Regions from separate parts of the Streptomyces sp. bgisy130 genome, predicted to be linked through region 1. Evidence: riboswitches for the same ligand, from Rfam matches in the RefSeq annotation. Region 1 holds a riboswitch; each other region holds the start of a gene.
What was found. Region 1 has a riboswitch for cobalamin ahead of AC3EUV_RS27585 (ribonucleoside-diphosphate reductase subunit alpha). Riboswitches for the same ligand answer to the same signal wherever they lie in the genome.
Positions count from the first base shown of each region.

Region 2: another riboswitch for cobalamin. It lies ahead of cobN (cobaltochelatase subunit CobN); the one in region 1 lies ahead of AC3EUV_RS27585 (ribonucleoside-diphosphate reductase subunit alpha).
Region 3: another riboswitch for cobalamin. It lies ahead of AC3EUV_RS15690 (cobalamin biosynthesis protein); the one in region 1 lies ahead of AC3EUV_RS27585 (ribonucleoside-diphosphate reductase subunit alpha).
Region 4: another riboswitch for cobalamin. It lies ahead of AC3EUV_RS18980 (SCO2321 family membrane protein); the one in region 1 lies ahead of AC3EUV_RS27585 (ribonucleoside-diphosphate reductase subunit alpha).

Region 1 covers NZ_JBYISA010000026.1:52,313-59,518, forward strand. The annotation lists gene AC3EUV_RS27580 (ribonucleotide-diphosphate reductase subunit beta) at 235-1,287, opposite strand; gene AC3EUV_RS27585 (ribonucleoside-diphosphate reductase subunit alpha) at 1,287-3,722, opposite strand; cobalamin riboswitch at 3,882-4,034, opposite strand; gene AC3EUV_RS27590 (Uma2 family endonuclease) at 4,163-4,750, shown strand; gene mctP (monocarboxylate uptake permease MctP) at 4,827-6,494, opposite strand; gene AC3EUV_RS27600 (DUF3311 domain-containing protein) at 6,491-6,751, opposite strand; gene AC3EUV_RS27605 (GntR family transcriptional regulator) at 6,959-7,206, opposite strand, start outside.
Region 2 covers NZ_JBYISA010000030.1:23,101-30,306, forward strand. The annotation lists gene AC3EUV_RS29020 (hypothetical protein) at 1-67, shown strand, start outside; gene AC3EUV_RS29025 (DUF817 domain-containing protein) at 77-847, opposite strand; gene AC3EUV_RS29030 (precorrin-2 C(20)-methyltransferase) at 1,003-2,682, opposite strand; gene AC3EUV_RS29035 (precorrin-8X methylmutase) at 2,679-3,359, opposite strand; gene AC3EUV_RS29040 (cobalamin biosynthesis protein CobG) at 3,420-4,976, opposite strand; cobalamin riboswitch at 5,150-5,282, shown strand; gene cobN (cobaltochelatase subunit CobN) at 5,319-7,206, shown strand, end outside.
Region 3 covers NZ_JBYISA010000010.1:3,810-11,015, forward strand. The annotation lists gene AC3EUV_RS15680 (caspase family protein) at 1-173, opposite strand, end outside; gene AC3EUV_RS15685 (effector-associated constant component EACC1) at 179-616, opposite strand; cobalamin riboswitch at 820-969, shown strand; gene AC3EUV_RS15690 (cobalamin biosynthesis protein) at 1,123-2,157, shown strand; gene AC3EUV_RS15695 (cobyric acid synthase) at 2,246-3,841, shown strand; gene AC3EUV_RS15700 (putative cobaltochelatase) at 3,897-6,023, shown strand; gene cobO (cob(I)yrinic acid a,c-diamide adenosyltransferase) at 6,023-6,619, shown strand; gene AC3EUV_RS15710 (cobyrinic acid a,c-diamide synthase CobB) at 6,636-7,206, shown strand, end outside.
Region 4 covers NZ_JBYISA010000013.1:13,467-20,672, forward strand. The annotation lists gene AC3EUV_RS18970 (CbiQ family ECF transporter T component) at 1-241, opposite strand, end outside; gene AC3EUV_RS18975 (SCO2322 family protein) at 238-972, opposite strand; gene AC3EUV_RS18980 (SCO2321 family membrane protein) at 972-2,279, opposite strand; cobalamin riboswitch at 2,503-2,624, opposite strand; gene AC3EUV_RS18985 (Strvi_7410 family MBL fold metallo-hydrolase) at 2,747-3,829, opposite strand; gene AC3EUV_RS18990 (aldehyde dehydrogenase) at 4,191-5,642, shown strand; gene AC3EUV_RS18995 (ferredoxin) at 5,642-5,875, shown strand; gene AC3EUV_RS19000 (TetR family transcriptional regulator) at 6,088-6,732, opposite strand; gene AC3EUV_RS19005 (glycosyltransferase family 4 protein) at 6,972-7,206, shown strand, end outside.

The sequences.
Region 1 (7,206 bases):
GGGAGAACGGGCGTCGGCATGCTGCCCGGAAGATCCTGATGTGGAGCGTGATCGGCATGCTTGGGTGGCTTGTCGGTGACGGTCGGCCGGTCCGGGACCGGGCCTGGCAGCGGCGTCGCCGGTGGGACCGGACGGGCCGGAGGGCAACGAACTGAGGCAGACGAAGGGGCCCGCCACGGCATCGCGCCGCGGCGGGCCCCTTCGCCCGTACGAGAAGTCGTCCTGGAAGCCGGCCTAGAAGTCGTCGTCGAAGGAGACCGAACCCTCGACGGCGACCTGGTAGGCGGAGGCCCGGCGCTCGAAGAAGTTGGTCAGCTCCTGGACGTTCTGGAGCTCCATGAAGGAGAACGGGTTCTCCGAGCCGTAGACGGGCGCGAAGCCGAGCCGCTGGAGCCGCTGGTCCGCGACGCACTGGAGGTACTCGCGCATCGACGCGGTGTTCATGCCCGGCAGGCCCTCACCGCACAGATCCCGGCCGAACTGGAGCTCCGCCTCGACGGCCTCCTTGAGCATCTCGGTGACCTGCTGCTCCAGCTTGTCGTCGAAGAGGTCGGGCTCCTCCTGGCGGACGGTGTCCACCACCGAGAACGCGAACTCCATGTGCATGGACTCGTCGCGGAAGACCCAGTTGGTGCCGGTGGCCAGCCCGTGCAGCAGCCCGCGGGAGCGGAACCAGTAGACGTACGCGAAGGCGCCGTAGAAGAACAGCCCCTCGATGCAGGCCGCGAAGCAGATGAGGTTGAGCAGGAACCGGCGCCGGTCGGCCCGGGACTCCAGCCGGTCGATGCTCTCGACCGAGTCCATCCACTTGAAGCAGAACTCCGCCTTCTCGCGGATGGAGGGGATGTTCTCCACCGCCGCGAAGGCCGCGGCGCGGTCGTCCGGGTCGGGGAGGTAGGTGTCCAGCAGCGTCAGATAGAACTGGACGTGCACGGCCTCCTCGAAGAGCTGACGGCTCAGGTACAGCCGCGCCTCGGGGGAGTTGATGTGCTTGTACAGCGTCAGCACGAGGTTGTTGGCGACGATCGAGTCGCCGGTCGCGAAGAACGCCACCAGCCGGCCGATCATGTGCTGCTCACCCGGCGAGAGCTTGGCGAGGTCGGCGACGTCCGAGTGGAGGTCGACCTCCTCCACGGTCCAGGTGTTCTTGATGGCGTCCCGGTAGCGGTCGTAGAACTCCGGGTACCGCATCGGACGCAGGGTCAGCTCGAAGCCCGGGTCCAGGAGGTTCTTTGTGCCGGTGGTGGCGGTGTGCGCGGCGGAGGCGTTGGGGGTCTCGGTAGTCATTACTGGCAGGCCTCGCAGGACTCGGGGTTTTCCAGGGAGCAGGCGACCGCCTCGGGGTCGGTGGCCTGCTGCGGTACGGGGGCGGGAGCGGCGGCCGCGGCGCCGCGCGCCGACTGGGCGATCCGGGTCGCCGGCCGCGAACGCAGGTAGTACGTCGTCTTGATGCCGCGCTTCCAGGCGTAGGCGTACATCGAGCTGAGCTTGCCGATGGTCGGCGACGCCATGAAGAGGTTCAGCGACTGGCTCTGGTCGAGGTAGGGCGTACGCGCCGCGGCCATGTCGATCAGCGCGCGCTGCGGGATCTCCCACGCCGTGCGGTACAGCGCCCGGACCTCCTCCGGGATCCACTCGACGTCCTGCACCGAGCCGTTGGCCTCGCGCAGCGCGTCCCGGGTCCGCGCGTCCCACAGCCCCAGCGCCTTGAGCTCCTCGATCAGATACGCGTTGACCTGGAGGAACTCACCGGACAGCGTCTCGCGCTTGAAGAGGTTCGAGACCTGCGGCTCGATGCACTCGTACACGCCCGCGATGGAGGCGATGGTCGCGGTCGGCGCGATCGCCAGCAGCAGGGAGTTGCGCATGCCGGTCAGGGCGATACGGCTGCGCAGCGCCGCCCAGCGGTCGGCCCAGCGCGGCTCGGCGTTCGGGTAGTGGTCCGGGTGCAGCACGCCGCGGGCGGTGCGGGTCGCGGACCAGGCCGGGTGCGGGCCGTGCCGCTCGGCGAGGTCGGCGGACGCCTCGTAGGCGGCGAGCATGATCCGCTCGGAGATACGGGTCGACAGCTCCTGCGCCTCGGGCGAGTCGAAGGGCAGCCGCAGCCGGAAGAAGACGTCCTGGAGGCCCATCAGGCCCAGACCGACCGGGCGCCAGCGGGAGTTGGACGTCCCGGCCTGCTCGGTCGGGTAGAAGTTGATGTCCACCACACGGTCGAGGAAGGTGACGGCCGTGCGGACGGTCGCGTCCAGCCGCTCCCAGTCCATGTCGCCGTGCTCGCCCAGGTGCGCCGCGAGGTTGACCGACCCCAGGTTGCAGACCGCGGTCTCCCCGTCGTTGGTCACCTCCAGGATCTCCGTGCACAGGTTGGACGAGTGCACGACCTGGCCGGTCTCGGCGGTCTGGTTGGCGGTGCGGTTGGCGGCGTCCTTGAACGTCATCCAGCCGTTGCCGGTCTGCGCCAGGGTACGCATCATCCGGGAGTACAGCACCCGGGCCGGGATCTGCTTGAGCGCCCGGCCCTCGGCCTCCAGCTTCCGGTAGGCGGCGTCGAACGCGTCGCCCCACAGGTCCACCAGCTCCGGGGCGTCCGAGGGCGAGAACAGCGACCAGTCGGCGTCCGCCTCCACCCGGCGCATGAACTCGTCCGGGATCCAGTGCGCGATGTTCAGGTTGTGCGTACGGCGCGCCTCCTCACCGGTGTTGTCGCGCAGCTCCAGGAACTCCTCGATGTCCGCGTGCCAGGTCTCCAGGTAGACGCAGGCGGCGCCCTTGCGCCGGCCGCCCTGGTTCACGGCCGCGACCGAGGCGTCCAGGGTGCGCAGGAACGGCACGATGCCGTTGGAGTGCCCGTTGGTGCCGCGGATCAGCGAACCGCGGGCGCGGATGCGGGAGTACGAGAGGCCGATGCCGCCGGCGTGCTTGGAGAGCCGGGCGACCTGGTGGTAGCGGTCGTAGATCGAGTCCAGCTCGTCCAGCGGCGAGTCCAGCAGATAGCAGGACGACATCTGCGGGTGGCGGGTGCCGGAGTTGAAGAGGGTGGGGGAGGAGGGGAGGTAGGACAGCGAGCTGGTGAGCCGGTAGAGCTCGGCGACGTCGTCCAGAGCGCGGTCGCTATGGTCCTCGGCGAGACCGCAGGCCACCCGCAGCAGGAAGTGCTGCGGGGTCTCGATGACCTGACGGGTGGTGGGGTGCCGCAGCAGGTAGCGCGAGTGCAGGGTGCGCAGCCCGAAGTACCCGAACCGGTCATCGGCACCGTCGACCAGCGCCCGCTCGACCAGCGCGTCCAGCCGGGCGGCATGGGCCCGTACGAACTCCGCGGTCTCGTCGGCGATCAGCCCCTCGCGGTGGCCGACCTCGACGGAGGCGGAGAAGGCGACCGCCCCCTGTCCGGCCGCCTCCTCCGAGATGGCGAGGGTGAGCAGCCGCGCCGCGAGCTTGGAGTACTGCGGCTCGTCGCCGATCAGACCGGCCGCGGCATCGGTGGCCAGCGACCGCAGTTCGGCCTCGTCGGAGCCGGCGTGCCGGCCGCGCAGCGCGGCGGCGGCCACCTTGCCGGGGTCGGTCGCGGTCAGGTCCTCGGTCAGCTGGGTCAGGGTGCGCAGCAGGGCGACACCCGGCCCGTCCTCGCCCGTGCCGCTGTTGGCGGCACCGGGAGGCGTGGCCACCACGGGCGGCACGGCCTCGGCGTCTGACGCGGGCTCCGTTGGCGCGATGGTCACGCGATGCTCTCCCTCACTCGGCGGGGCCGGGAGGGAGGGACGCGACGGGCGCACGCGGGCATGCGGCACCCCGTGACGGCAGGGGTGCGCGGGCACACCGCGCGGCGTCCACCGGCCCAACCCTCGGGGCCCGGACGTATCGACGACCGCACCCCTTGCGGTGCGGACGTACCGTCGGCAGGTCCTCGGACTACACGGGCACGCGCCCAGGGCCGGTATCCACCCGGCCGAGCGCGCTCCTACACCGTTGCGGGACAGTTCCGGATTCGCACCGGATTCCCCTGCGGCGACAGCGAGGACGAGCATACATGTGGGGGTGACCTCTCACGTGCACCCCCACATCTAGTGTGTCGTGAGTGATCACACAGTGTCTGTCAGTGGCCTCGGCTAGGGTCGGTGACAGTTCTTTGTTCCGTCCCGTGGAAGAAGGAGAAGGCCTCATGACCGCGCTCGCCGACCGGCCGCACATCATGGAGACCGAGCATTTCGAAGAGGCCGCCCGGATACTCGCCCGCTTGGAAGAAGGCGCGCGATTGGAACTCATCGACGGGAAGGTCAAGAGCAAGCCCATGCCGGACGGGGATCACGGTCGGATCATCGAGTGGCTGACACGCATCTGCATTCAGTCACGACCTGAGCTGTGGCTCTACCCGGATCAGGGACTCAAGGCGGAGGAGGACCGCAGTGGCCGGGCCCGGCCGGACGGGGCACTCTCCGTCAGTGGTGCCTTTGTCGGCCAGGGGGAATGGGTCGACCCTGAGCCGGTGTTGATGGTTGTCGAGGTCACGTCCTCCGACTCCGACACGCACCAGCGTGACCGTGTGGAAAAGCCCCGTGCGTACGCGGGAGCCGGTATCCCGCTCTATCTGCTCATCGACCGGCAGGAATGCCAGGTGTCGCTCTACAGCGAACCCGACGGCACCCGCTACGAGGACGTCCGCACCGTCCCGTACGGCAAGTCCCTCCACCTCCCCGACCCCGTAGGCATCACCCTCGAAACCGAGCAGCTGAAGAACTGGGTGAACTGAACGGCGAACGCCAACGGGCCGCCGCGCCCCGGAGGGAGCGCGACGGCCCGTTGCCGGAAGCCGGCCGGCCGGTGGCTCAGTGCCCTGCCGGTGCCTTTTCCGTGGCGGGCGGGAGATCGACGGCGACGCCCTCGTCGCCGGCGTCCGCCGTGTAGTCGGCGGGGCTGGTCTCGTCGATGCCTTCGGGGGCCTTGGCGGCCTTCAGGGCGAAGGTGAGGACGACCGTCACCACCACGTTCAGGACGAACGCGGTCAGACCGATGTAGCCGATCTCGCCGATGCCGGGGATCTCCGCGCTGGAGCCGCCGAAGTGCTTCTGGGTCGGGCTGGCGACGCCGTAGGCCGCGAGCGTGCCGTAGAGCATGCCGACCGCCCAGCCGGCCAGCAGCGCCCAGCGGTGGAACCAGCGGGTGAAGAGGCCGCCGACCAGGGACGGCATGGTCTGGAGGATCCAGATGCCGCCCAGCAGCTGGAAGTTGATGGCGACGGTCTTGTCCATGGTGAGGACGAAGACCAGCGCGCCGACCTTCACCAGCAGCGAGACCAGCTTGGCGACCTTGTGCTCCTGCTCGGGCGTGGCGCCCGGCTTGAGGAAGTCCTTGTAGACGTTGCGGGTGAAGAGGTTGGCCGCGGCGATCGACATGATGGCCGCGGGCACCAGCGCGCCGATGCCGATCGCGGCGAACGCCACACCGGAGAACCAGCTCGGGAACATGTCCTCGAACAGCTGCGGGATGGCTAGCTGCGGGTTGCCCTGGATGTCCGTGCCGGCCTTGATCGCCATGAAGCCGAGCAGCGCCAGCAGGCCCAGCATGAGGGAGTACAGCGGCAGGATGGTGGTGTTGCGGCGGATCACATTGCGGCTGCGCGAGGACAGCGTCGCGGTGATCGAGTGCGGGTACATGAAGAGCGCCAGCGCCGAGCCGAGCGCCAGGGTCGCGTATGCCCACTGGGCGTTGGGGCCGCTGATCAGCTCGCCGCGCGGTTTGCCGGGCACGGCACCGGGCTCGGCCAGCGCCTTGCCGGCCGAGTCGAAGATCGCGTCAAAGCCGCCGAGCTTGACCGGGATGTAGATGATCGCCACCGCGATGACGAGGTAGATCAGCCCGTCCTTGACGAACGCGATCAGCGCCGGCGCCCGCAGCCCCGAGGAGTAGGTGTACGCGGCCAGCACGGCGAACGCGATCAGCAGCGGCAGGTCCTTGACGAACCAGTTGGTGTGCTCGCCGCCGCCGATGCCCATCACGTCCAGGACGGCCTGGATGCCGACCAGTTGGAGGGCGATGTACGGCATCGTGGCCAGGATGCCGGTGAGCGCCACGGCCAGCGACAGGCCCTTGGAGCCGAAGCGGCCGCGGACGAAGTCGGAGGTGGTGACATAGCCGTGCTTGTGCGAGACCGACCACAGGCGGGGCAGGAAGGTGAAGATCAGCGGGTAGACCAGGATCGTGTACGGCACGGCGAAGAAGCCGGCCGCGCCCGCCGCGTAGATCGCCGCCGGGACGGCCACGAACGTGTAAGCCGTGTAGAGGTCCCCGCCCAGCAGGAACCACGTCACCCAGGTGCCGAAACTGCGGCCGCCCAGGCCCCATTCGTCGAGGTTGGCGGACTCCTCGGCCTTGCGCCAGCGGGCGGCCAGGAAGCCCATGACCGTCACGGCCAGGAAGAAGAAGATGAAGACGGCCAGGGCGACGCCGTTGACGCCCTGGGTCTGCGAAGCGGCGAGCGCGTGCGTGGGGGTCACTGGTCCGCACCGCCCTTGCGGGCGCGCTGCTCACGCTGAACGAGCTTGTAGGCGAGGGTGGTGAGCGCGGTCGAGATCAGCACCCACAGCATCTGGTACCAGTAGAAGAACGGGATCCCGATGATGGTCGGCTCGACCTTGGCGTACGAGCTCACCCACAGCATCGCCACGAAGGGAGCGATCAGGCAGAGCCCGGCCACCACACGCGTGGGTGTGACGACCTGTCTGCGAACCGGTGATGCGGCTGACTGGGTCATGACCGTGGCTCCGTCCCCTGGCTGTCTCCTGTGCGATCGGCTGGAAATCTATGGCAGGGCAGTGGCACGCGTCACTAGCTGTCCGCATATCGGTATCAAGAATCCACCCGGCTGCGACCTGCGCCGCCGGTCCTCCGAGGCGGATCCGGCGGCGGCAGGGCAGGGGAAATACGGGCGGAGCGCTTTGCGCCCGGTGCGGGGCCTGGGTCAGTCCGTGGGGCGCCGCAGCCGGGCGACGAACTTGTAGCGGTCGCCGCGGTAGACCGAGCGCACCCACTCCACCGGCTGCCCCTGCGCATCGAGCGAGTGCCGGGAGAGCATCAGCATCGGCAGTCCGACGTCCGTGCCCAGCAGGCCGGCCTCGCGCGGGGTGGCGAGGGAGGTCTCGATGGTCTCCTCGGCCTCCGCCAGCCGGACGTCATACACCTCGGCCAGCGCGGTGTACAGCGAGGTGT
Region 2 (7,206 bases), on a different contig from region 1:
CGCGGCACAGCAGCAGGACGTGGACAGTGAGCTCGACCGGCGTCTGGCGCAGGCGACCGGTGGGTGAGCGATGGGCTCACCCGGGGCTCCGCTGCCGCCGGGTTGCCGCCACGATCACGAACGTGACGCTGATCAGGAGTGCCCATGAGCCGAACTTCTCCAAGGGGACCGGCTGCCAGCCGTGGAGTTGGTGCGGGTAGCGCCATGCGCCCAGGTAGGTGGCGATGTTCTCGGCCAGCCACAAGAAGAAGCCGATCAGCGCGAAGGACAGCGCCAGTGGCATGCGGTAGCGCGCCTTTCCCACACTGAACCGCACCGACGTGCCTCCCGTGACCGCGACGAGCAGCGCGGCGAGGGGCCAGCGCAGGTCGGGCAGCCAGTGGTGACTGAAGAAGTTCACATAGATGGCCACGGCCAGGGCGGCGGTGGCGCGGGGGCGGTAGCGGACGAGTTCCAGCTCCATCAGCTGCCATGCGCGGCAGACGTAGCTGCCCACCGCGGCATAGAGGAATCCCCCGTACAGGGGCACACCCGCGAGCTTGAACACCGCGGGCTCCGGATAGCTCCAGGAGCCGAGCGAGACCTTCACCAGCTCGAAGGCCAGCCCGATCGCATGACACACGGCGATGACCAGGACATCCCTGCTGCTTTCCCACCGGCGCAGGCGGAACACCAGCGTGAGCAGCAGTCCGTAGACGAGCAACAGGTCGTACCTGGCCACCGGCAACTGCGGCAGCACGGTGGACAGCGCGACCCCCGCGAGCAGCGCCACGGCGAACGCGCAGCTGCTCGTCTGGAGCCGGGTGAAGATCAGTAGTTGCTGTACGCGGGCCGGATTCGCGTGCATGTCGCGAGAGACGCGTCCCTGACGGGAGGGGTTGCCAGAGGGACGAGAGGGACGGGAGGGGTTGCCGGAGGTGGGCCTCGGCGCCGGGCCCACGGCCTGATGGGGCCCCGGCACCTCTCATGGCGCGAGCCGGGGCCCCTACCTTGCCGGTCGGCTCACCCCTCCGGATACCTCCGCGGTGTCCATACGACCTCTGTCCCGTCATCGCGCCGTACCGCCTGCGTCTGTGACGACCCGACGATCAGGAGCGTCCGCATGTCGACCTGGGTGGGGTCGAGGTCGGCGAGGCGGACCGTGCGCACCGACTCCTCGGGGCCGCCGATGTCGCGGGCGAGGATGACGGGGGTGTCGGGGGCGCGGTGTTCCAGGAGGAGTTCGCGGGTCTTGCCGACCTGCCAGGTGCGGCTGCGGGAGCCGGGGTTGTAGAGGGCGAGGACCAGGTCGGCGCCGGCCGCGGCATGCAGGCGTTCGGCGATGACCTCCCAGGGCTTGAGGCGGTCGGAGAGGGAGATGACCGCGTAGTCGTGGCCGAGCGGGGCACCGGCGCGGGCGGCAGCCGCGTTGGCGGCGGTGACCCCCGGGAGGACCCGTACGGGGATGGCGCGGTAGGGGGAATGGCAGGCGACCTCCAGGACGGCGGTGGCCATCGCGAAGATGCCCGGGTCGCCGCCGGAGACCACGGCCACCCGGCGGCCGCGCCGGGCCAGGTCGAGGGCGAGTTCGGCGCGTTCGGACTCGACCTTGTTGTCGGAGGCGTGGCGGCGCTGTCCGGGACGCAGCGGGACGCGGTCCAGGTAGGTGGTGTAGCCGACGAGGTCCTCGGCGGCGGCCAGGGCGCCACGGGACTCGGGCGTCAGCCAGAGCGGCCCGGCCGGACCGGTGCCTACGACCACGACTTCGCCGGGGTGGGGGGTGGAGTCCGCCTCGGCGGCGCCGGACGGGGCGTCGGTGGTGGTGGCGGCGGTGGTCGTAGCCGGGGCCGTGGTCGTAGCCGAGGCTGAGGCCGGGGCCGGGGCCGTAGTTGTGGCCGCGGCAGGGGCCGTGCCCGTCCCCGCGGCCGTGCCCGTCGCCGTTGCCGTGCCCGCCGGTGGCAGGTCCGCGATGCGGCTCGGCACCACGCTGACGGAGAAGTACGGGACCGTCTCCGCGTCGATGTCCGCGAGCCGCTCCGTGCGCTCGCCGGACATCGTGGCGCGCTCGACGTAGTGGGCCTCCGGGAGACGGCCGGAGCGTTCCATGGCGCGGCGGACGGTGGGGAAGGTGCGGCCCAGTTTCATGACGACGGCGGTGTCGGTCGAGGCCAGGCGGGCGGTCAGTTCCTCCTCCGGGAGCGTGCCGGGGAGGATCGTCAGGACCTCGTCGGCCTCGGCGAGCGGCTTGCCCAGGCGGGCCGCGGCGGCGCTGATGGAGGTGACGCCGGGGATGACCTCGGTCGGATAGCGGTGGGCCAGCCGCTTGTGCATGTGCTGGTAGGAGCCGTAGAAGAGCGGGTCGCCCTCGGAGATGACGGCGACCGTGCGGCCGGCGTCGAGGTGCGCGGCGAGGCGGGCCGCCGCGGTCTCGTAGAACTCGTCCAGTGCGCCCCGGTAGCCGCCGGGGTGATCGGTCGACTCCGTGGTGACCGGGTAGATCAGCGCTTCCTCGATGTGGTCGGCACGGAGATGCTGGGCCGCGATGGAGCGCGCGATGGAGCGTCCGTGCCGGGCGCTGTGGTAGGCGATGACGTCGGCCTCGGCGATGACCTCGACCGCCCGTACCGTCATGAGGGACGGGTCGCCGGGGCCGAGGCCCACACCGTAGAGGCGACCGGTCAGCTGCTGCTCGCTCACGCTCACTCTTCCTCGCTTGCCAGGGCGTTGATCGCGGCGGCGGCCATGGCGCTGCCGCCCCGGCGCCCGCGCACGACGATGTGGTCCAGCTCCGACGGGTGGGCGATCAGCGCGTCCTTGGACTCCGCGGCGCCGATGAAGCCGACGGGTATGCCGATGACGGCGGCGGGGCGGGGCGCGCCCTCCTCGATCATTTCGAGGAACCGGAAGAGGGCGGTGGGGGCGTTGCCGAACGCGACCACGGCGCCTTCCATCCGGTCCCGCCACAGCTCCAGGGCGGCGGCGCTGCGGGTCGTCCCCATCCGGGCGGCCAGGTCCGGCACCGACGGGTCGGCGAGGGTGCACAGCACCTCGTTGTCGGCCGGCAGCCGCTTACGGGTGACGCCGCTGGCCACCATGTTGGCGTCGCAGAGGATCGGCGCACCGGCGCGCAGCGCCTCGCGGGCGCGGGCCACCACCTCGGGGGTGAAGGCGAGATCGCGTACCAGGTCGACCATGCCGCAGGCGTGGATCATCCGGACCGCGACCCGGCTGACGTCGGCGGGCAGGCCGGCGAGGTCCGCCTCGGCGCGGATGGTGGCGAAGGACTGGCGATAGATCGCCGCACCGTCCTTCTCGTAGTCGAACGCGGTCACTGTGGCCTCGGGGTTGTCGGGTACGGGACGGTTCTGGCGGTGGGGCATGGCGCTGTGGGTCGGGGGTGGTTCATGGGGTGGGACGTGGAGCTGTGTGTTGGAGGTGGTTCATGAGGTGGGGCGGGGGGCTGCGGGGGGTGCAGGTGCCGCCGGGGCGGGCGGGGTCTTCGGCGGGACGACCGATACCCGGTAGCCGTCCGCCGTCGCCAGCACATCGACCCAGGCACCGTGCGGGTGCCCACACCGCCGCTCACAGCCGGACCAGTACACGGGGAGGTGGTGACGGGGGGCCGGGTTGTCCGGTCCCGGTCCCGGTCCCCGTCCTGCTCCGGGCCCTGGTCCTGGCGCTGGCGTGGGCCCCGGCCCCGGCCCCGGTTCGCCGGGGAGGCGGGGGACGGCGTCGGAGCAGGTGTCAGGGCTGGATACCGATACGGGGACGGGCGTGCCCGCCATGACCGCGGCCGTTGCATCGCCCCGTACGTCGGTACGGGACTTGGCGCAGCCGGGGCGGCCGGTGCAGGCGCCGATGCGATGCCAGGGGGAGTCCGGGTCGGTGATCAGCCCGGCGGCGGCCAGTTCACGCAGGCGGACGGACGCCACGTCGGCGGACAGCCCCGGGATCACGATGCCGCGCCAGGGGGTGAGCCGGAGGGCGCCCTCCCCGTCCGCCGCGGCGACGCCGGCCAGCAGCCGCCACTGCGCGACGGACAGCCTCCCGAGCGGCGCAAGAACGGAGAGCGCGCGGACGCCGCCGCGACCCTCGACGATGCCGGGGGCGGAGGAGTCGGAGTAGGGGACGGGGGCGGGGTACGGCGCGGGGGCCACCTCCGCCCCTCCAGCCACGTCCATAGCCCCAGCCACAAACGCACACCCAATCCCCGCCCCCCGCAGCCGCTCCGCGACGCCCCGGGCCGTCAGGCCGTGGCCGGGGGGGAGTTCACGTACCCGCCAGGCGCCGCTGCCGCTTGCCTCGGCGGCGGCGAGGAATGCCTCGGCGGCGGTGAGGGCGGCGCGTGGGGCGTCGGGGCCGGCGATGCGCAGGGCCGTCGGGCCGTCGCCGATCCGCAGCAGGGCACTGCCGGTGGGCCGGGCCGGGTGTGCGGTCCCGGACTGGTCCGCGTGGTCCGCCGGTGCCTCGGTCCCGGCCGGTTCTGCGACCAAGCTCACATCGCCGCCGAGCGCCGCCACATCGACCCGGCCGTCGTCCAGGACGAAGAGGAAGCGGCCCGACAGCGCGGTCACGGACTCGCTCGTGCAGAGCAGTCCGTCCAGGTCACGGGCCCACAACCGCACGTCAGAAGGGGTGTGCCGGTCCAGTCCGGCCAGGGGGGAGGCGAGGATGTTGCGGATGCGTTCGTGGCGCTCGGAGGGCAGCAGACCGGCGTCGCGCAGCAGGGCGGCGAGCCGGCCGCCGCAGTCGTCCGGGAGGCCGCGGAGTTCCGCGTTGCCGCGGGAGGTGAGGGAGAGATGGCCGTCCCCGAGCCGGTCCGCGGCGTCGGCCAGCGCCTCGGCCTGACGCACCGTCAAGTCTCCGGCGGGCAGCCGCACTCGGGCGAGGTGGCCGTCGGCGGCGGAGTGCAGCCGCAGCGCTCCCGGGCAGGCGTCACCGCGGTCCCGTATGGGCGGTTCGGACCCGTGGGGCCGTGTCGAGGGGGAGGGCGGCATGGCCGCGAGCATACCCACGGAGGTGGGTGGCCCATCCGGGCCGGATCCGGCCAAGCTCGCGGCCCGGATCCGCGTGCGGAGCCGCGCGCCCCGTACCGATACGGCAGGTTCGGAGGCCCGCTTACCTCGCTCGGCCGCAGCCCTTACTATGCAGGTCGGTGGGTCGGCTGGCCCGCCGACGCCAGCGACGGCGCAGGGCCTTACGGCCCCAGGGAGGAAGCCCGGTGTGAATCCGGCGCGGTCCCGCCACTGTGAACCCGGCAACTGCCGGGTGAGCCAGGAACTCCCGCCGTCCATACGACCACCCGGGGCGCGGATACCCCGAGGAAGGCCTGCGCTCGCATGCTTCTGCTGCTGTCGACCTCCGACACCGACCTGCTCAGCGCCCGCGCGGCCACGGGTCCCGTGCCGTATCGGCTCGCCAACCCCGCCCGCCTCGACGTCGCCGAACTCCCCGCGCTGCTGGAGGGCACCGACCTCGTCGTCGTACGTCTCCTCGGCGGCATCCGCGCCTGGGAGGAGGGCCTGGAGGTGCTGCTCGCCGAGGACCAGCACCGGCCGGTCGTCGTACTCACCGGTGAACAGGCCCCCGACGCCCAGCTCATGGAGCAGTCCACGGTCCCGGTCGGCATCGCGGCCGAGGCGCACGCCTATCTCGCGCACGGCGGTCCCGCCAACCTCGACCAGCTCGCCCGCTTCCTCTCCGACACGGTGCTGCTGACCGGCCATGGCTTCGAGCCGCCTGAGCCCGCCCCGTCCTGGGGACCGCTGGACTGGGAGGGACGCAACGAGAGCGGCCCGCTGGTCGCCGTGCTCTACTACCGCGCCCACCACATGAGCGGCAACACCGCTTTCGTACGGACCCTGTGCGAGCAGATCGAGGCGGCCGGCGGGCGTGCCCGGCCGCTGTTCGTGGCCTCCCTCCGCGCCCCCGAGCCGGAGCTGATCGAGGCGCTGGGGAGCGCCGACGCCCTGGTCACCACGGTCCTCGCGGCGGGCGGCAGCAAGCCCGCCGAGGCCTCCGCGGGCGGCGACGACGAAGCCTGGGACGCGGGCGCGCTGGCCGCCCTGGACGTGCCGATCCTTCAGGCCCTGTGCCTGACCGGGCCGCGCAGCGCCTGGGAGGAGAACGACGAGGGGCTCTCGCCGCTGGACGCCGCCTCGCAGATCGCGGTCCCCGAGTTCGACGGCCGGCTGATCACCGTCCCGTTCTCCTTCAAGGAGGTCGACGAGGACGGACTGCCGGTCTACGTCGCCGACCCCGAGCGCGCCGCCCGGGTCGCCGGGATCGCCGTCCGGCACGCCCGGCTGCGCCACATCCCGGCCGCGGAGAAGCGCCTCGCGCTGGTGCTGTCCGCCTACCCGACCAAGCACTCCCGCATCGGCAACGCGGTCGGGCTGGACACCCCGGCCAGTGCCGTGGCCCTGCTGCGCCGCCTCCGGGCGGACGGCTACGACTTCGGTGACGAGACCGCCGAGCCGGTCCCGGGCCTGGAGTCCGGCGACGGTGACGAGCTGATCTACGCCCTCATCGAGGCCGGCGGCCATGACCAGGAGTGGCTCACCGAGGAACAGCTCGCCCGTAACCCGGTCCGCATTCCGGCCGCCGACTACAAGCGCTGGTACGCCACGCTGCCGCAGGAACTCCGGGACTCCGTCGAGCAGCACTGGGGGCCGCCGCCCGGCGAGATGTTCGTCGACCGCAGCCGGAACCCCGACGGCGACATCGTGCTGGCCGCGCTGCGCCGCGGCAATCTCCTGATTCTGATCCAGCCGCCGCGCGGCTTCGGCGAGAACCCGATCGCGATCTACCACGACCCCGATCTGCCGCCCTCGCACCACTACTTGGCGGCCTACCGCTGGATCGCGGCCTCCGCCGACGACGGCGGTTTTGGCGCGGACGCCATGGTCCACCTCGGTAAGCACGGCAACCTGGAGTGGCTGCCCGGCAAGAACGCGGGCCTGTCCGCGGCCTGCGGCCCGGACGCCGCCCTCGGTGATCTGCCGCTCGTCTACCCCTTCCTGGTCAACGACCCCGGCGAGGGCACCCAGGCCAAGCGCCGGGTGCACGCCACCCTCGTCGACCACCTCGTCCCGCCGATGGCCCGCGCCGAGTCCTACGGCGACATCGCGCGCCTGGAGCAGCTCCTTGATGAGTACGCGGCCATCTCCGCGATGGACCCGGCCAAGCTGCCCGCGATCCGCGCCCAGATCTGGACGCTGATCCAGG
Region 3 (7,206 bases), on a different contig from region 1:
CGGCAGATGACGACCTCGCCCTTGGTGAAGAGGTCGGTGCCGGGGGCGAGCAGGACGCGTTCGAGTTCCTGGGGGTTGTCCCGTACGGCGGGCAGCGGCCGCAGGTGGCGGTAGTCGTCGACGCAGATCAGCAGCGCCCGGTTGACCTTGCCGCGTGCGTCGTATTCGGACATCCGGCTCAGTCCCCGGCGGTGCTGCCGCCCCCGTTCGCCGGGCTGCCGGGATCGGGGCGTTCGGGGGCCGGGGCGCCCGGTCCCGGGTCGCCCAGTGCGCGCAGTTCGCCGTCCCCGCCGCCGACCGCCACGGCGGGCCGTTCGCCGGTGTCGCGTTCCTCCCTGCGGCGGCGCAGCCACTCGCGCAGGGCGATGCTCAGGCTCTTGGTGATCTCGGCGGCGACCGCGCCGACCACGACCAGGATCAGGTCGTCGACGCCGATGGCCATGTCGCCGGGGCCGTCGTCGCGCTCCCCCGCCGGCCGCAGCTCCCAGTCGTGCGGCCGCCCGTTCAGCCAGGGCTCGCGCTCCAGCCACGCCTTGAGGTCCTCGGCGTCCTGGTCAGGATTGTTCGTGCCCGTGATCCTGATACGGATCTCGTGACGGTCAGCGCGCTGCGGCATCCCCCGGCCCCCTTCCGGCGGCCCCTTCGCCGCCGTGCACCAGATAGTGACGCGGGATCAGGTGCGCGGGCAACCGTCCGTGACCCCCCAGCCACGCTGTGGCGTGCGCCACAGCGCCTGCCACGGGGCAGCGTCGCAGGTCAAGGGTGAGTTGACGGCGTTCGCGGGGCGTGGTGGACTGCCGGAGCCAATCGGCGACAGCAGAGGAAGTCCGGTGCGAATCCGGCGCGGTCCCGCCACTGTCACCGGGGAGCGTTCCTCCAGCGAAGGCCACGGTCCGCCTCGCATACGTCGGATGACGTACGCGGGACTGGAAGGCCGGAGGACACGCCGATCCGGGAGCCAGGAGACTCTGGTCGCCGTCACGTCGAGCCAGGGCGCGGACCCTGAGTGAGGACATACCGCCATGCCCGGCCGCCCCTTGAGATCGCCACTGCCCGCTGCCGCAGGGCTCCTTCGGGGCCGGGCGGGACGTCACGGACGCGCCCTGACGGCGGTCTGACCCGATGCGCGGCGAACACGCGGGATATGCGTGCGGCGCGGCCCTCGGCTTTCTCGGCGACCTGATCGCGGCGGATCCGCGGCGCGGCCATCCGGTGGCCGCGTTCGGCCGGGCCGCGGGCGCCGTCGAGCGCCGGCTGTGGCGCGACCACCGTGGTTACGGGGCGGCTCATGCCGTGCTGTGTGCGGGCGGGGCCGCGGCCGGTGCGGCGCTGCTGGAGCGCGCGGTGCGGGGCTCGGCTTCCGCTTCTCTGCTGTCGCTCCGTGGTGGCGCCCGGGTCGCGCTGACTGCGGCGACGGCCTGGGCCGTGCTGGGCGGCACCTCGCTGGGCCGGGAGGCACGGGCCGTCGGCGGGGCGCTGACGGCGGGTGATCTGGACGTGGCACGGGAGCGGCTGCCGCATCTGTGCGGGCGCGATCCGCAGGCGCTGGACGGGCCGCAGATGGCCCGTGCGGTGGTGGAGTCGGTCGCCGAGAACACCTCCGACGCGGTGGTCGGCGCCCTGGTATGGGGCGCGTTGGGCGGAGTGCCCGGTCTGGTGGCGTTCCGTGCGGTGAACACCCTGGACGCGATGGTGGGGCACAAGTCGCCGCGCTACCGCCGCTTCGGCTGGGCCGCGGCCCGGCTCGACGATCTCGCCGGCTGGCCCGGCTCCCGGCTGACCGCCGCGCTGACCGTGCTCGCCGGCCCCGACCGGCGCGGTGCGCTGCGGGCCTGGCGGGCGGACGGCGGTGCGCATCCGAGCCCCAACGCGGGCCCGGTGGAGGCGTCGTTCGCGGGTGCGCTGGGCGTACGGCTGGGCGGCACGCTGGCGTACGGCGGGCGGGTGGAACACCGTCCGGTGCTCAACGGCCCGGCGCCGCCGGTGGCGGTGGACGACATCGAGCGCGCGGTGCGGCTCTCCCGGCGGGTAAGTGTGCTGGCACTGGCGACGACGGTGGCGGCGCGGGCGGCGGGCGGCGCCGCGCGGGCTGTGGTGGCCCGGGGGGCGTTGGCTCGGGGGGCCAAGGGGCTCGGGCGTGAGGCGGGCGCGGTATGAGGCCGTCCGTTTTTTCCCCGCCGCCCACCCCCCTTCGGGGGGTGGGCGGGTGTAGTGACCCGAAGCGCAGGAGGAGGAGGAGGAGCCGGTGAACGGGCGGTTGAAGGCAGCCGGCGGGGCGGTCGGCGGTGGCCTGTTGGTGGCCGGGACGACGTCCGACGCCGGTAAGAGCGTGGTGACGGCCGGGATCTGCCGCTGGCTGGTCCGGCAGGGCGTCCGGGTGGCGCCCTTCAAGGCACAGAACATGTCGCTGAATTCGTTCGTCACGCGCGAGGGCGCGGAGATCGGACGGGCCCAGGCGATGCAGGCCGCCGCGGCGCGGGTGGAGCCGACCGCGCTGATGAACCCCGTCCTGCTCAAGCCGGGCAGTGACCGCAGCAGCCAGGTGGTGCTGCTGGGGAAGCCGGTGGGAGAGCTCAGTGCCCGGGGGTACTTCGGGGGGACGTCCCAGGGGAAGACGCAGTACGCGGGCCGCCGGGAGCAGTTGCTCGGGACGGTGACCGACTGCCTCCAGGAGCTGCGGCGTACCCATGACGCGGTGATCTGCGAGGGCGCCGGCAGTCCCGCCGAGATCAATCTGCGGCGCACCGACATCGTGAACATGGGCCTCGCACGGGCCGCCCGTATCCCGGCGGTCGTGGTCGGTGACATCGACCGCGGCGGGGTGTTCGCCTCGTTCTTCGGCACCACCGCGCTGCTGTCCAAGGAGGACCAGGCGCTGGTCGCGGGCTATCTGGTCAACAAGTTCCGGGGCGATGTGACGCTGCTGGAGCCGGGCCTTGCGATGCTGCGCGGCCTCACGGGGCGGCAGACGCTGGGCGTGCTGCCCTTCGCGCACGGGCTCGGCATCGACGAGGAGGACGGCCTGAGGGTGTCGCTGCGCGGCGCGGTGCGCGAGAGCGTGGTGGCTCCGCCGCACGGCGCGGATGTGCTGCGGGTGGCGGTCTGTGCCGCACCGCTGATGTCGAACTTCACGGACGTGGACGCGCTGGCCGCCGAACCGGGCGTGGTGGTGCGGTTCGTGGACCGGCCCGAGGAACTGGCCGACGCCGACCTGGTGGTGCTGCCGGGGACCCGGGGCACGGTCCGGGCGCTGGCATGGCTGCGGGAGCGCGGGCTGGCGGACGCGATCACCCGGCGGGCCGCCGAGGGGCGCCCGGTGCTGGGCATCTGCGGCGGCTTCCAGATGCTGGGCGAGCGCATCGAGGACGAGGTCGAGTCGAGGGCGGGCGTGGTCGACGGGCTGGGGCTGCTGCCCGTACGGGTGCGGTTCGCGGCGGAGAAGACGCTCGCGCGGCCGGCCGGCGAGGCGCTGGGCGAGCCGGTGGAGGGCTACGAGATCCACCACGGTGTCGCCGAAGTGACCGGCGGGGAGGAGGCGTTCATCTCTGATGACCAAGGGCGCAGCCTGGACGGCTGCCGGGCCGGCTCCGTATGGGGCACGCACTGGCACGGGTCGCTGGAGAGCGACGGCTTCCGCCGGGCCTTCCTGCGGCGGGTCGCGGCGGACGCGGGCCGGGCGTTCGTCCCGGCCCCCGACACCCGGTTCGGCGTGCTGCGCGAGGAACAGCTGGACCGGCTGGGCGATCTGATCGAGGAGCACGCGGACACCGGCGCGCTGCTGCGGCTGATCGAGGAAGGGGTGCCGGAGGGACTGCCGTTCGTGCCTCCGGGGGCGCCATGAGGGGTACGCACAGGACGAATACGGAGCTCGACGGCGACGTGGAGGACGACACAGCATGACGACCGCGCACAACACGACCCCGCAGTACCCCTTCACCGCGGTGGTCGGGATGGCCGATCTGCGGCTCGCGCTGCTGCTGAACGCGGTGAGCCCCGCGGTGGGCGGCGTACTGGTCCGCGGGGAGAAGGGCACCGCCAAGAGCACCGCCGTCCGGGCGCTGTCGGCGCTGATGCCGGCCGTGGACGTGGTCAGCGGCTGCCGCTTCGCCTGCGCCCCGGCCGCCCCGGACCCCGGCTGTCCCGACGGGCCGCACGGGACGGGCGGCGTCGAGGAGCGCCCGACGCGGATGGTCGAACTCCCCGTCGGCGCCTCCGAGGACCGGCTGGTCGGCGCGCTGGACATCGAGCGCGCGCTGTCGGAGGGCGTGAAGGCCTTCGAGCCGGGCCTGCTGGCGGACGCGCACCGCGGCATCCTGTACGTCGACGAGGTCAATCTGCTCCATGACCACCTCGTGGACCTGCTGCTGGACGCGGCCGCCATGGGCGCCTCGTACGTGGAGCGCGAGGGTGTCTCCGTGCGCCACGCGGCCCGTTTCCTGCTCGTCGGGACGATGAACCCCGAAGAGGGCGAGCTGCGGCCGCAGTTGCTGGACCGCTTCGGGCTCACGGTCGAGGTCGCCGCCTCGCGCGAGCCCGACGAGCGGGTGACGGTCGTCCGGCGGCGGCTGGCCTACGACGCCGATCCGGCCGGTTTCGCGGCGGAGTGGGCGGCCGAGGAGGACGCGCTGCGCGGGCGGATCGCCGCGGCCCGGGAGCTGCTGCCGCGGGTGACGCTGGGCGATGCGGCGCTCCGGCAGATCGCCGCGACCTGTGCCGCGTTCGAGGTGGACGGGATGCGCGCGGACATCGTGATGGCGCGTACCGCCACCGCGCTGGCCGCCTGGGCGGGGCGGACGGACGTCCTGGAGGAGGACGTGCGACAGGCGGCGCTGCTGGCGCTGCCGCACCGCCGGCGCCGCAACCCCTTCGACGCCCCCGGCCTGGACGAGGACAAACTCGACCGGACGCTGGAGGAGTTCGGCGCGGACGAGAACGCCGACGAGAACGCGGACAAGGACACGGACGGCGACGACGACCCGGAGCCGGACGGTCCGGACGGCGGCCCCGACGGGGGCGGTCCGGACGGAGGCGGTCCGGAGGGCGGCGGGCATCCGCCGCAGGACGGCGGCCCGGAGGAGGCGCCGCTTCCCCCGGAGGCCGAACTCCCCCACCAGCAGGAGCGGGAGGCCCCGCAGACCCCGGAGAAGGCCGAGCCCGAGAGCGCGCCTCAGGGGGGCGCGGCCGGGGAGAAGGCGGCGGTCGGGGCCACCGAACCGTTCCGCACCCGGCGCCTGGATGTGCCGGGCCTGGGCGAGGGCGCGGACGGCCGCCGCTCCCGGGCCCGTACCGCCCACGGCCGGACGACCGGCGCCCGCCGCCCGCACGGTGCCCTGGGCAAGCTGCATCTGTCGGCGACCGTGCAGGCCGCGGCGCCGCACCAGCGGGCCCGTGGCCGCAGCGGGCGGGGGCTGGTGGTGCGCCGGGACGATCTGCGCGAGGCGGTCCGCGAGGGGCGGGAGGGCAATCTGGTCCTGTTCGTCGTGGACGCCTCCGGTTCGATGGCGGCCCGCAAGCGGATGAGCGCGGTCAAGGGCGCGGTGCTCTCGCTGCTGCTGGATGCCTACCAGCGGCGCGACAAGATCGGCCTGATCACCTTCCGCGGCACCGGCGCCGAGCTGGCGCTGCCCCCGACGTCCTCGGTCGAGGCGGGTGCCGCGCGGCTGGAGCAGCTGCCGACGGGGGGCCGTACGCCGCTGTCCGAGGGCCTGCTGAAGGCCCATGAGGTGCTGCGGGTGGAGCGGATGCGGGATGCCTCGCGGCGCCCGCTGCTGGTGGTCGTCACCGACGGCCGCGCGACCGGCGGCCCGGAGCCCGTCGTCCGGTCCGCCCGCGCCGCCCGGCTGCTGGCCGCTGAGGGCACCGCGTCGGTGGTCGTGGACTGTGAGGCGGGCCCGGTGCGGCTGGGTCTCGCGGGCGAGCTGGCCCGTGAGCTCCAGGGCACCGCGATCACCCTCGACGAACTGCGCGCGGACAGTGTCTCCGCGCTCGTACGGACCGTGCAGGGCAACAGGAAGGCCGCGTAATGCCGCAGGGACAGCCGTCCGTCGTACCGAACGACGGGCTCACCACCCGCCAGCGCCGCAACCGTCCGCTGGTGTTCGTCCACACCGGGCAGGGCAAGGGCAAGTCCACCGCCGCCTTCGGGCTGGCGCTGCGCGCCTGGAACCAGGGCTGGCCGGTCGGGGTGTTCCAGTTCGTGAAGTCGGCGAAGTGGAAGGTCGGCGAGGAGCGGGCGCTGAAGGTGCTCGGGGAGTCCGGTGAGGGCGGCACCGTCGCCTGGCACAAGATGGGCGAGGGCTGGTCCTGGGTGCAGCGCGACATCGCCTCCAGCGAGGACGCGGCGCGCGAGGGCTGGGAGCAGGTCAAGCGGGATCTGGCCGCGGAGACCTACAAGCTGCTGGTGCTGGACGAGTTCGCGTATCCGCTGAAGTGGGGCTGGATCGACACCGAGGAGGTGGTGTCGGCGCTGCGCGACCGTCCCGGTACGCAGCATGTCGTCATCACCGGGCGGGGCGCCCCCGAGGCGCTGCTGGACTTCGCCGATCTGGTGACGGACATGACCAAGGTCAAGCACCCGATGGACACGGGCCAGAAGGGCCAGCGGGGCATCGAATGGTGAACAGGGAGCACAGCGCGTGAGCGGCGGGTCGATTCCCCGGCTGGTGATCGCCGCGCCGTCGTCGGGCGCGGGCAAGACGACGGTGGCCACCGGCCTGATGGCGGCGTTCGCCGAGGCCGGGCTCACGGTGTCGCCGCACAAGGTGGGCCCGGACTACATCGACCCGGGCTACCACTCCCTGGCCACCGGACGCCCCGGCCGCAATCTGGACGCCTACCTGTGCGGGCCCGGCCGGATCGCGCCGCTGTTCCTGCACGGCGCGGCGGGCGCCGATCTCGCGCTCGTCGAGGGCGTGATGGGGCTGTTCGACGGGGCGTCCGGAATGGGCGAGCTGTCCTCGACGGCGCAGGTGGCGAAGCTGCTGCGGGCGCCGGTGGTGCTGGTGGTGGACGCGTCCTCGCAGTCCCGGTCGGTGGCCGCGCTGGTACACGGCTTCGCGTCCTGGGACCCGGAGGTGCGGCTGGCCGGGGTGATCCTCAACAAGGTCGGCTCGGACCGTCACGAGGAGCTGCTGCGGGAGGCGATGGACTCCTCCGGTGTGCCGGTGCTGGGCGCGCTGCGCCGGGACGGCCGGGCCGGTACGCCCT
Region 4 (7,206 bases), on a different contig from region 1:
AGAAGGCGAAGACCAGCCGGATGACGATCACGACCAGCCCGAGCTTGACGAACGCGCCGTACGAGCGGGCCCACGGCGCATCCGTACGACGCGCCGCGACGACATATCCGGCCACCCCCACCAGCAGCCCCAGCAGCAGAGGATCGGTGGTGCGGGAGGCCGCGGTGGCCAGGCCCAGCGCCCACAGCCACCAGGCGCCGGCGTGCAGCGCGGTGGTACGGGTCGCCTGCGGGGCGCTCATCCGCGTCGGCGGCGTGCCTGCCACACCGCTGCCGCACCCAGGGCGACGACGACCGCGGCCCCGCCGAGCAGTCCGGCGGACGGCCCCCCGTCGACACTCCCACCGCCCCCGTCCTTCCCGTCGGCACGGCCCTCCGCCGCTCCCGCGGACGAAGCAGCGGAGGACGCGGACCCCTTCGCCCCGTCCTTCGCCCCGTCCGTCGCGCCGTCCTTCGGGCCGTCCTTCGATCCGTTCACCGCCTCCGCGCATCCCGCCTTCGGATACCCGGCGATCGCACAGAGCAAGGCATTGGCGTCGTAACGCAGCGGCCGGGCGACCGCCGCCAGCGCCTCGCCCGCCGAGGCGTCCTCGGCCACCTGCGCACACTCCGTCCTGGCCGCCGGCGGCCGCTCGCCGCCGGGCGCGTCCGCCGCGGTGCCGAAGTCCAGCACGATGCCGATCCGCTTGCGGCCGTCCTTGGCGGGGGTGTCGCGGCAGATCGCATCGAAGTCGGCGGCCGGGCGCGGCTTACCGGCCCCGGCGGAGTCGGCGCCGAGGGTGAAGCGGAAGCCCGCGACCGCGCCGTCGGCCGGACGCTGAGTGGCCGGCCCCTCGGTGGCGTACGCCCAGGAGCCGCCCTTGCCGTCCCAGAACGACCAGTAGCGGTACTCCTGCGCCTGCGCGGGCCCGGCGGCCAGGCCGGTGACCGTACCGGCCAGCAGTACGGCGCCGGCGATCCTGGTCCGCCGCATCAGAGCTGGTTCTTCTTACGGCTGCTCAGCAGGAACCCGATGCCGGCGCCGAAGGCGAGGCCGACGCCGATGACCCACCACACGCTGATGCCGCCGCCGTCCGTGGCGCCGTCGGCGTCCCCGGTGTCCTTCTGCGCCGCGGCGGCCGGCTTGGGACCGGTGGCGTTGAGCGCGGCCACCAGGTCGGTGCCGCCGAAGGAACGCGGGTCGGTACCGGTGGCGTGCGCGGCCAGCACCAGCTGGGCGTACGCGGCGGGTCCGTTCTGCTTGGCCCAGTCCGTGGCGTTCTTCTCCAGCCACTTCAGCGGCTTCGCGGCAGCGGCACCGTGCCCGCCCGCCGCCAGCGCCACCACCGCGTCGGCGGTGTTGCCGACATCGGGCTGCTTCTCGGCGCCCGGCATCGCGGAGAGCAGATGCTGCCCGTTCTTGTCGAGCTGCGCGACGAGGTAGGCATCGCCACCCGCCGCGGCCCGCGCCGACTCGTTCTTCTTCGCGTCCCCGCCGTCCTTGCAGTTCAGCGGCTTGACCGGAGCGTCTGCCCGCTGGTCAGCGGGCGCCACGACGAAGCCCTTGCCGAGCGCTCCGGTCGCGGCGGCCGCGGTGGCGTCGGCGTTCGGGGCGGCGCCCTTGAGCTGGAAGGTGAACGCGCCGCGCTCGCCCTCCTTCGCGTCGCAGCCCAGCTGGAAGGTGAGCAGCCCGTCGTACGGGGTCTTGCCGCCCTTCTTGGAGGTCACGGACCGCGGCTTCTCGCCCGCCGCCGCGAGCGCGCCGATGACCACGGACGTGGAGTTGGCGTCGCTGGCCGAACCGGGCATCGAGCTCCAGCCGCCGTCATCGTTCTGCACCGATTTCAGCCAGCCCACGGCCTTTTGCACGGTGTCACCGTGCCCGCCGAGCGCGGCCAGCGCCTGCACCGCGGCCGCAGTCTGGTTGGTGTCCCGCATGGTCTTGGCGTCACAGGGCTTGCCGGGCTCGGCACGGAAAGCGGTGAACGCGCCGTCGGCGCACTGCTGCCCGACCAGCCAGCGCACGCCGGACGCCGCCGGCCGCACCCCCACCGTGTCCTGCGCGAGCAGCGCGAGCGACTGCCGCCACACCCCGTCGTACTGCGGGTCCTTGGTGCCGTACAGGCCGTCCGGCAGCTTCTTGGGGGACGCGGACGGGGCGGCGTCGTCGGCGTACGCGGCGGGGGCAGCGGCCGCGCCCAGCACCGCCGCGGCCGCCAGCGCCGTGGCGGCGCGGCGCGCCAGGAAGGCGACGGGGTGCGTCAGGGGGGCCTGGTGAGCCATGGAAGCCATGGGGGCCATCGGGTCGGTGCCTCTCGGGTCGGGTCGCGGAGATGTACGCAGCCGCGCTCGGCCGACCGCCCGCGCGGCCATCCCCCTGGATCGCGGACGCGGTGGCACCGGGCTCAGCTCCGTATACCTCGACGGTGCCGCGCACCGGCCGTCCCTGTGGCGGACGGTTCCGGTGGCGGGAGCCTTGGTCGTGCCCCCTCGGGTGCTCCGGCTCGTACGGCCGTCCTGCCGGGCCAGCCGGCGCGGTACGGACGGGCCGTCCTCACGGTTGCGGGTCAGCGCCGGATTTCCACCGGCTTCCCCCGATCGGGTACGGATGAATTTGTCCCGCACACCTTAACCGGCACCGGGCGGGCGCTCGCTCGCCCGTACGAGCCGACGAAATCCGGCACGAGCCGGAGGGAGCGGCGCGCGCGCCGGGCACGGGCGCGGCACGGGCCGGGCGCACCGGCGCCGGGTACGAAAGGCCCGCCCCCTCACACCGCCCGATACCGCACCGGATCCGACCCCGGCACCCACTCCGCCCGCCCCTGCTTCACCAGCCGGCGCAGATGGGCCTCGGCCTCCGAGACGGCGATATTGCGGGATCCGTAAGGGATCTGCTCCCACGGGCGGTTCCACTCCATGGCCACGGCGAGCTGCCAGACGGTGCGCGGTTCCTGGAGCAGGGATCCGAGCTGGGCCAGCCGCTCTTCGTGGTGGGCGATGAGGGTGCGCACCCGGCCGCCGGCGTCGGTGAACGCGTGCTGATGGGCGGGCAGCACCTCGGCGGGGTCGAGCCGGCCGACGCGCTCGAGGGAGTCGAGGTAGTCGCCCAAGGGGTCGGCGTCCTCCCCGGAGCCCGCCATGCCGTGCGGGCCGGGCGGGCTCCCCTCCTCGTCCGGGGCCTCGTACAGGCCGATGTGCGGGGTGATGCCGGGCAGGAGGTGGTCGCCGGAGAACAGCCGGCCGAAGCCGGGCGTCCGCGCCGAGGGGTGCTCCTCCTCCAGGTGGAGGCACACATGGCCGGGGGTGTGGCCGGGCGTCCAGATGGCGCGTACCCGGCGCCCCGGCAGGTCGAGCAGTTCGCCGGGGTCGATGCCGCGGTCCGGCAGCGCGGCCCGCCGGCCGGGCAGCTTCCGGCCGTTCCCTGTGGCGCGGGCCTTCCGCAGGGGCGCCAGATGGTCGTCCGGTGCGCCCGCCGCCGTGAGTTTGGCGAGCAGGTAGTCGAGCCACTGGCCCGGTTCGGCCGCGCGGGTGCGGCGGACCACCGCGGTGTCGGCGGCGTGCATCGCGATCCAGGCGCCGGAGACCTCCCGGACCTTGGCGGACAGACCGTGGTGGTCGGGGTGGTGGTGGGTGATCAGGACGCCGTGGAGGTCGGTGAGGGCGAACCCGCAGGCGGTGACGCCGGCGACGAGGGTGTCCCAGGAGTCCGGGTCGTCCCAGCCGGTGTCGATCAGCACCGGCCCGCGGTCGGTCTCCAGGAGGTGGACGAGAGTGTGGCCGAGCGGGTTGTCCGGGATGGGGACGGGGATGCTCCACACCCCGCCCTTGTGGTCGGTCACCTGCGCGGTCATCCCGGTCCCCTCTCGGTGCGGCATACACCCGGTACCCGGCCTCACTATAACTAGAACTGGTTTCAAAGCGGCTTGAAGTGCCCCCTCGGGTGGGGTGAGTTGGGATTCGGTCGGCGCCGTGGACTCCTCCAACTAGAACTGGTATCAGTTCCTGGGGTGTACGTGGCCTGATGCCTCGTCAGCAAACCCATCACGCCGAGGCACCTCCGAGGCGCGTCCTAGGGGCCTCGGCAACAACAGCGAACCGGCAACAACAGCGAACCGGCAACAAGCGCGAACCGGCAACGACATCGAACCGGCAACGACATCGAACCGGCAGGGACCGCCGGAACAGGCGGCCGACCCGCAGGAGGCGGCAGCGATGAGCGACCTCGTCGAGCACGGAAAGCTCTACATAGGCGGTGAGTGGGTCGATCCGGCCGGCCGGGACACGATCGAGGTCGTCTCGCCGCACACCGAACAGGTCATCGGCCGGGTGCCGCACGCCTCGCGGGCCGATGTCGACCGTGCGGTGGCCGCGGCCCGTACGTCCTTCGCGTCCGGGGTGTGGGCGAACGCCCCGTTGGCGGACCGGATCGCGGTGGTGACCCGTATCAAGGACGCCTTCGCGGCCCGCAGTGAGGAGATCGCCAAGGTCATCAGCGCGGAGAACGGCACCCCGTTCACCTCCGGCGTCATGGTGCAGTCGCTGGCCGCGATGCTGGTGTGGGACGCCGCGCTCACGGTGGCCCGTGACTTCCCGTTCGAGGAGCGGCGGGGCGGGGTGCTGGGGCCGCTGCTGGTGCGGCGGGAACCGGCCGGGGTGGTCGCGGCCGTGGTGCCGTGGAATGTCCCGCAGTTCACCGCCGCCGCCAAGCTCGCGCCGGCGTTGCTGGCCGGCTGCTCGGTGGTGCTGAAGGTGTCACCGGAGACCCCGCTGGACGCGTATCTGCTCGCGGAGATCGCGACGGAGGCCGGACTGCCGGCGGGGGTGCTGTCGATCCTGCCGGCGGACCGCGAGGTGAGCGAGTACCTGGTCGGGCACCCCGGCGTGGACAAGGTGTCGTTCACCGGCTCGGTGGCGGCCGGCAAGCGGGTCATGGAGGTCGCGGCTCGCCACCTCAGCCGGGTCACGCTGGAACTCGGCGGCAAGTCCGCGGCCGTGATCCTGCCGGACGCGGATCTGGACGCGGCGGTGGCCGGCATCGTGCCGTTCGCCTGGATGATCAACGGCCAGGCGTGTGTGGCCCAGACGCGGATCCTCGCCCCGCGCAGCCACTATGACGAGATCGCCGAGCGGTTCACCGCGGCGGCCTCGGCGCTCACCGTCGGCGACCCGCTGGATCCGGCCACCGAAGTCGGCCCGCTGGTCGCCCGCCGTCAGCAGCAGCGCTCACTGGACTACATCGCGCTCGGACAGCAGGAGGGCGCCAAGGTGCTGACCGGCGGCGGCCGCCCCAAAGGGCAGGCCACGGGCTGGTACGTCGAGCCGACCCTCTTCGGTGAGGTCGCCAACTCCATGCGGATCGCCCGTGAGGAGATCTTCGGCCCGGTCATCTGTCTGCTGCCGTACGACGACGAGGCGGAGGCGGTACGGATCGCCAACGACTCCGACTACGGGCTCTCCGGCTCGGTGTGGACGGCCGACGTCGACCACGGCATCGAGATCGCCCGGCAGGTGCGCACCGGCACGTACTCGGTGAACACCTTCAGCATCGACATGCTCGGCCCGTTCGGCGGCTACAAGAACTCCGGCATCGGGCGGGAGTTCGGGCCCGAGGGCTTCGGCGAATACCTGGAGCACAAGATGATCCATCTGCCGGCGGGTGCCTGATGGGGGACCGCTGGCAGGTGGTGGTGGACCGGAACGTCTGCATCGGGTCGGGGATGTGCGCCGCGGCGGCGCCGGACGGCTTCCGCCTCGACTCGGCGCGGCAGTCGCATCCGGCGGCGCCGGAGACGGACGCCGCCGAGAGCGTGCTGGCCGCGGCCGAGGGATGTCCCGTGGAAGCGATCACCCTCACCGTGGCCGACAGCGGCGAGGCGGTCTTCCCGCCGGAGGAATGAGCGACGGCCGCACGGCCGGGGAACGACGGCCCGGGGCGCGGGGCGGGAGCCCCGTGGCCGGGGGCCCGTAGGGGGCGCGCGGCGGAGTCCCGTAGGGGGCCGGTGGGCCCCTTGCGGGCCAACTACCCATGGCAGAGGCGGGGTTAACGCGCGCGGGCCGACGAGGATGGTACGGCCCCACGTGCCGGTGGTACGGCCCCAGGCGCCCGCCCTCAGCGCCCCCGGCCCCCCGGCCGGTCCCCCGACGTGACCTCGATCAGGCGGCAGACCGTCTCGATGTCTATCTTCACCTGGGCGATCGAGGCGCGGCCCGAGAGCCAGGTGATCAGGGCCGAGTGCCAGGTGTGCTCGATGACGCGGACCGCGGAGAGCTGCTCGGGGGTGGCGGGGCCGTCCAGGCCCATCGCATCGAGGATGATCGCGGTGGTCAGCCGGGAGACGGTGTCCACCTCGGGGCTGACGGAGCGGTCTGCGAAGGTCAGTGCGCGCACCATCGCGTCCGCGAGATGCGGCTCGCGCTGGAGCGCGCGGAACGCCCGCATCAGGGTCTGGGCCACCCGTGCGCCCGGGTCCTGCTCCGACGGCGGGCGTTTGCGCAGCGTCTCGTGCATGTGCTGGAGCTGGTCCTGCATGGTGGCGACCAGCAGATGCACCTTGGAGGGGAAGTAGCGGTAGAGGGTGCCGAGCGCGACGCCCGAGGACTCGGCGACCTCGCGCATCTGCACGGCGTCGAAGCCACCACGGGACGCCAGCTTGGCGCTGGTGTGCAGGATGCGGCGGCGCCGGGCCTCCTGACGCTCGGTCAGGGGAGGACTCGCGGGAAGGGTCGGTCTGGCCGCCTTGGATTCCGTAGTCATATTTCCCATTCCGTGGCATTCCGTCCGCGATGCGGCGAGTGCCGGTGGTGTGCTCGGCACAGCATGGCAGGGGGGCGGGTGGTGGCGCGAATCACCTGGTGCGGCTCTTTTCGCTTCGTTCTCGGCCGGTAGATTCGAAGCTCGGTGAACTGATCAGTAGCCAATAAGTTCTGAAACTTGTTCTAGATTACCGCCAGCGGTTACGCTCCGGCGAAAGTCCAGTGAGAAGGGGGCCGAGCGTGACCGCAGAGGCCGTCCAGGCAGCCGCGCCTCGCCCCGCAGAGGCCACCCCGGCCTCCGCCCCGACGAACGGCGAGCGTCCCCTGCGGATCGCGATGCTCACGTATAAGGGGAACCCGTTCTGCGGCGGCCAGGGCGTCTACGTACGGCACCTCTCGCGCGAACTGGCCCGCCTCGGCCACTCCGTCGAGGTCATCGGCGCCCAGCCCTACCCCGTCGTCGACGACGGGGTGA